Regions from separate parts of the Gracilibacillus sp. D59 genome, predicted to be linked through region 1. Evidence: a T-box and tRNA genes for the amino acid it is inferred to sense, from the RefSeq annotation. Region 1 holds a T-box; the other holds one or more tRNA genes.
What was found. A T-box is a leader RNA that pairs with one kind of tRNA and senses whether it is charged. The one in region 1 lies ahead of glyQ (glycine--tRNA ligase subunit alpha), so its partner is inferred to be a tRNA-Gly.
Positions count from the first base shown of each region.

Region 2: it encodes a tRNA-Gly, which carries the amino acid that the T-box ahead of glyQ (glycine--tRNA ligase subunit alpha) is inferred to sense. The anticodon was not compared.

Region 1 is NZ_JBQQCK010000018.1:42,354-45,785, forward strand. It holds gene recO (DNA repair protein RecO) at 1-719, shown strand, start outside; T-box leader at 768-941, shown strand; gene glyQ (glycine--tRNA ligase subunit alpha) at 1,286-2,179, shown strand; gene glyS (glycine--tRNA ligase subunit beta) at 2,166-3,432, shown strand, end outside.
Region 2 is NZ_JBQQCK010000019.1:20,391-23,822, reverse strand. It holds gene ACTWP4_RS21480 (class I SAM-dependent methyltransferase) at 1-114, opposite strand, end outside; gene zupT (zinc transporter ZupT) at 510-1,316, shown strand; gene ACTWP4_RS21470 (lmo0937 family membrane protein) at 1,345-1,479, opposite strand; tRNA gene ACTWP4_RS21465 (tRNA-Gly) at 1,661-1,734, shown strand; gene ACTWP4_RS21460 (ABC-ATPase domain-containing protein) at 1,928-3,432, shown strand, end outside.

The sequences.
Region 1 (3,432 bases):
CACAGGATTATGGGGAAACACATAAAATTGTGACTATACTAACTCCTACATTAGGAAAAGTTGGTGCTATAGCAAGAGGTTCAAAAAAAACAAAAAGTAGAATGGCTGCTATTACGCAGCCATTTATTCATGGGTCATATTTAATACAACCTGGATCGGGTCTTGCAACCATACAGCAAGGTGAAGTGATTACTTCTTTTCGTAAAATAAGGGAAGATATATTTAAAACGGCCTATACTAGCTATTTAGCAGAATTAACGGATAAACTAATCGATTCCAAAAAATATAACCCTTTTATCTATAAACAATTATTAGATACGGTTGAACGGATAAATGATGATAAAGATGCTGAGATATTAACGATGATTTATGAATGGAAAATGTATAAAGAAGCTGGTTTTGCTCCAGTAGTGACAAAATGTGTTTCATGCGGAAATCCAAATAATCTAAAAGCATTTTCTATCTCGAATGGCGGTTTATTATGTAGGAATTGCTTACAATTAGATCAGCACGCCATCTCTATTCCCGAAAAAGTTGCGAAACTAATGGCATTATTTGCTTGGCTAGAAGTAGAGCGAATTGGAAATATATCAGTGAAACCTGAGAATAAATTGATTATTCAAAAAATCATGGATCAATATTATGAAGAACATGGCGGCTATTATTTGAAATCAAAAAGATTTTTGAAACAAATGAATCAGTTAAACGATAAATTATAATTGACAATTGACAGAATGTTGCGTATGATGTAAAAATGAAATGAATAGCGGTTAGCAAAGAAAGAGAGTAGTACTGATTAGATTGTCTTTAGAGCGAATTCAGGATGGTGGAAGCTGAATAAGGTCAAAATCAGGAAGGCACTCTGGAGCAACGTTTATGAAAGTGGTCATCTTTTCATAGGTGACAAATAGGGTGGAACCGCGGGTAAACCCGTCCCTATGCTTTATCGATCCGATAAGGCATAGGGACGGGTTTTTCGATTTATTACTTAGCAGTAGTACTGGATTTGCTTTCTTCCGTTCTGCATTTGAATGAGTGCGTTGCTACGCTACGGCAAGATACTTCGCTTTATGTGGCGTTCTGATATTTGAAAGAATGAACCCTTGAAATTAATTCCTATGAATTTCTATTTTCAAGAGAGGAACAACTTTAAATAGCGCAGTATTCTGCCAAAGCGGTATTCTAGCACTCTCTATGGGAAGAATGGAAGAAAGCTACACTACAGTGAATTTTCAAGTTCGCAGTTTTTATCTATACGTTCTATACATAGGAGGATGAATTATTGATGAATATTCAAGAGATGATATTAACATTACAAAAGCATTGGTCAGATCAAAACTGTATATTAATGCAAGCATATGATGTTGAAAAAGGGGCAGGCACGATGTCGCCAATGACACTTTTACGTAGCCTTGGACCTGAACCATGGAACGTTGCATATGTTGAACCATCACGACGTCCTGCTGATGGCCGTTATGGACAAAATCCCAACAGATTATATCAGCATCATCAATTCCAGGTAATTATGAAACCATCTCCAGATAATATTCAGGAACTATATTTGGAATCATTAGAAAAGTTAGGCATAGATCCAGCACAACATGATATTCGTTTTGTCGAAGATAACTGGGAAAACCCAACATTAGGTGCAGCTGGTCTTGGATGGGAAGTTTGGTTAGATGGTATGGAAATTACACAATTCACGTATTTTCAGCAAATTGGTGGACTGGAGGCAAAACCGGTAGCGGTGGAAATTACTTATGGTATTGAACGATTAGCTTCCTATATTCAAGATAAAGAAAATGTATTTGATTTAGAATGGACAGAGGGGGTAACTGTTGGAGATATTTTCTATCAGCCAGAATATGAACATTCTAAGTATACATTTGAGGAATCCAATACAGACATGCTTTTTGAATTATTCTCTACGTATGAGAAAGAAGCTAAGCGAGCAATGGAAAAAGATTTGGTCTTCCCTGCGTATGATTACGTTCTTAAATGTTCTCACACCTTTAACTTATTAGATGCTAAAGGAGTTATATCTGTCACAGAACGAACAGGATACATAGGACGTGTCCGTAATTTAGCTAGAGAAATTGCTAAACTGTATGTAGCAGAAAGAGAACGCCTTGGATTCCCCATGTTGAAAGGAGAAGAAAAACGTCATGAAAACAACTAATGTTTTATTTGAAGTAGGTTTAGAAGAAATGCCAGCTCGTTTTATGAATGATACAGAAAAGCAATTAAAGAATAAAACGACTGAGTGGTTAAAAGATATTCGCTTAACTTATCAAAATCTTACAACGTATATAACACCTAGAAGATTTGCTGTATTAATTGAAGGTTTAGACTATAAACAAGCTGATGAAGAAGAAGAAGCAAAAGGACCTGCTTTGAAAATAGCTCAAGATGATGAGGGTAGTTGGACTAAAGCAGCGATCGGTTTTTCTAAAGGGCAAGGGAAGTCTGTAGATGATCTATATGTGAAAGAAGTCAACGGGACAGAATATGTTTATGTCAACAAATTTTTAAAAGGTAAAACACAGGAAGAGTTGTTACCAGATTTTAAAGAAATCATTTTGAGCCTAAACTTCCCTAAAAATATGCGTTGGGCTGATCAAAGCTTACGCTTTATTCGTCCAATAAAATGGCTTGTGGCGTTACAAGATGAAAAAGTTATTCCTTTTGAGATAGCCGGTGTACACACAAGTAATGTTAGTTTCGGACATCGTTTTTTAGGAGGGAAGATAGAAATAACTACTCCATCTTCATACGCAGAAATTTTAAGTAATCAATATGTGATTGCTGAAACAACGACACGACAAAAAATGATTGTTGACGGTATTAAACATCTGGAACAAGAAAAAGGATGGAATATTCCAGTTGATGATGATTTATTAACGGAAGTAACCCATCTAGTGGAGTATCCAACAGTATTTTTTGGTCAATATAGTGAGGAATTTTTGCATATACCAAAAGAAGTTCTTATTACATCTATGAAAGAACATCAACGCTACTTTCCTGTACAAACCGCAGATAATGAATTACTGCCATTCTTTATTGGTGTACGCAATGGTACCAGTGATCATATTGAAACAGTGGCAAGAGGTAATGAAAAGGTATTACGGGCAAGGTTACAGGACGCGCAGTTTTTCTATGAAGAGGATCAAAAACAATCAATTGATCATAACTTAAAACAATTAGAGCGCATGGTATTTCAGGAAAGTCTAGGTACGATTGCAGATAAAGTAAAACGAGTAACGGAAATTAGCGGAATAATCGCAAAAGATTTAAATCTCTCAGATCATGAAAAAACTCAAATTGAAAGAACTGCAAAGATAAGCAAATTTGATCTGGTTACGAACATGGTTAACGAATTTACCGAGCTTCAAGGGATAATGGGAAGAAAATATGCTACTATTTTTGGGGAAG
Region 2 (3,432 bases), on a different contig from region 1:
AATTAAATCTTTTGCAATAAAATCATCAAAAATTTTTGGTGTGTCAAATTGGCTGTGATAAGCTCGCCCAAAAGCAGAGACAATGGAAGTTAAACTAGATTCATTATGTTTCATATTATTTCCTCCCACAAAAAAATAAGATTCCCCTGGCCAGGAGAATCTTATTATAAAACAATAGTAACTAATTGTAAATTATAGCATAAATGAAATTTTTTGTCAATTATTTTGATTGTGATCACTTTAAGAATAATAAAAATATTGACGAATTTTTGCGTTAGGTGTATTATTTTTCCCAAGGGAAACTTTTCGGATGTTTGGGCATATATATAATTGAGATCTATAATCACGGTGAACAAATGCTCATAATCCCCGCTTCAAAACACAAGGGTTAAGAGCGGGGTAACTCACGCTAACCTTGATAAGTTTCGCAAATCATCAAGTGGGAAGAAGTATACTCTCACTGATGGAAGTCACATTATTATTGTTTGAATAGGAGAGGTGGACAGCTGATGGAGTTTGAAGGAGTGATCTTAGCGTTTAGTTTGACTTTGCTTGCAGGTTTGGCAACAGGTGTTGGTAGTATTCTTGCATTTTTTACATCCAATACAAATACGAAATTTTTGTCCTGGGCATTAGGGTTTTCGGCTGGTGTAATGATTTATGTCTCTATGGTGGAAATTTTTGTAAAAGCACAAGACTCATTGGTTGGAGAATTAGGGGAAAAAACAGGGGCTTGGTTAACAGTTATAGGTTTTTTTGCTGGTATGATTTTAATAGCATTAATTGATAAATTTATTCCGAAGCAAGGTAACCCACATGAGTTGAAAAAAGTAGAGGATATGAACAAAAATCCAAATGGTGATGGAAGTTTATTAAAGATGGGTACGTTCACTGCATTGGCCATTGGTATTCATAACTTTCCTGAAGGAATTGCTACTTTTACGGCTGCTTTACAAGATCCTGGTTTAGGGGTTGCCATTGCTGTTGCAATAGCCATTCACAATATTCCAGAAGGAATTGCCGTTTCAGTTCCGATCTATTTTTCAACAGGAGACAAAAAGAAAGCATTTAAGTTATCATTCCTTTCAGGTTTATCTGAACCTATCGGAGCTTTAGCTGCCTTCTTATTTTTAATGCCTTTTTTGTCAGACGTGTTGTTTGGCATGATTTTTGCGGCAGTGGCTGGAATTATGGTATTTATCTCTTTGGATGAATTATTACCCGCTGCGAAGAAATACGATGAAGCTCACACTTCTATATATGGGCTTATAGCAGGGATGGCATTAATGGCGTTAAGCTTATTATTGTTCATATAAAAAAAACGGGGTACGTTCCCCGTTTTTTCTATTTTCGTATCATTTTTGCAATAAAGACTACTAGCGCAATTACTAGTAAAATGTGAATGAGACCACCTGCAACTTCAAATAAAAAGCCAATAATCCATACTAATAGTAGAATACCTATAATTGTCCAAATCATGAAGTCACTCCTTCTTAACGATTGTACGTATACAATACCCATTAACGACAATAATAAACTTTTTTCAATAAAATGTTGCAAAATTTGAAGTAGCTTGTTATAATAATCAACGTGGTTTCGTTAAGAAATCGTTAATTTTATTTAATAAACTGTTAATAAACAGTGTTAGTCATTTTAATATGCGGGTGTAGTTTAGTGGTAAAACCCCAGCCTTCCAAGCTGATGTCGAGGGTTCGATTCCCTTCACCCGCTCCATACATAGGGTTGAACGTAGTGTTTCGTTTTTAATGAAGCATTACGTTTTTTTGTGTTTCGCTACGACAGTAAGTATCTTGACAAAACGGTGAATAACCACGAAATAATGAAGAGTATGAATAAAACACTTGCGAATCATCGTTTATAACTTGTATTGTAGAGGTTGAATAACTATATAAGAGGAGTAATTAGTATGAAAAAGTTACAACAACTCTTACAAAATATAGATGGAAAAGGATATAAAGCCTATAAATCTATCCAAGGTCGTTATTCCTTCCATCGTTATGAATTGTGTGTGGACTATGTTCAAGGAGATCCATTTGCGTCTCCTTCGAAAATACGTATTGTGATTCCAGATGCATATCGTCCGATTAAAGATGAATGGAAACAGTCAAATGAAAGAAATATATATGTAGCTGATCATATGGCTCGTTCGGTAGCAAAAGCGATTCAAGCGGAATCCAAACAATTGCGTGGATCTGGTAAAAGTGGATTAATTCATATTGATCAACCAGGTCAGGAAATTCTTGAACGAACAGCAGTTCAATTAAAAAAAGATAAAACAATTGTCTGTTTATCGGTTGGTTTGCCGGCAAATGGGCGTCGTATTAATGGTAAGGAAGCAGAAAAGTTATTTTTTACGATTCTGCCCTCGATTCTGAAATACTCCATTTTTGCTATTAAGGATGAGGAATTAGAACAGAGTGTCCAGCTAGCAGATCAACATATTGCGATAAGAGAGAAAATGAAGCAAAATAATTGGATTGGGTTTATTGCAGATGGTGCGATACTTCCACGGGAAAGTGGAGTGAGCAATAGACCATTAAAAAAAGCAGTGCCTTTTGAAAGTCCACAAGAAAATAGAGTAGAAATCAATCTGCCTCATCGTGAGGATCCTTTAACAGGTATGGCAATTAAGAAAGGAATAAGCCTAATTGTAGGAGGCGGCTACCACGGAAAAAGTACGTTACTGCAAGCATTGGAGCGCGGTGTTTATCATCACATTCACGGTGATGGCCGTGAATATGTGTTAACTGATCCTGACGCTGTAAAAATAAGAGCGGAGGATGGCAGACAGGTGACCTCGGTCAACATCTCAGCTTTTATTAATGATCTCCCACATGGGCAAGCGACGACTAATTTTACGACAGAGAATGCCAGTGGTAGTACCTCACAAGCAACTAATGTAGTGGAAGCAATTGAGGCAGGGACGACAACATTGTTAATTGATGAGGATACAAGTGCGACTAATTTTATGATTCGTGATGTACGGATGCAAGCTCTTGTTCACGAGGACAAAGAACCGATCACACCATTTATCGATAAAATCAAACAATTACGAGATGATTTAGATGTATCAACAATCTTAGTAATGGGTGGTTCTGGTGACTATTTTGATGTGGCAGATGAAGTAATCATGATGGATCAATATAAACCATTTAGCGTCACAGACAAAGCACGTGAAATTGTGAAAAATCATCCTGTATCACGTCAGTCGGTAACGGAAAAACTGACTATTAATATGAATCAACGTGTCTTTTTACCTCAAAGTCTAAACTTACAAAAGGGAAAAAAGAAAAAAGTCCAAGCAAAAGGTCTTTATACCATTATGATGGGGACGTCAACAATCCAGCTCCAAGATGTAGAACAGTTAGTCGATGCTTCGCAAACTCAGGCCATCGCAGAAATGTTACGTTT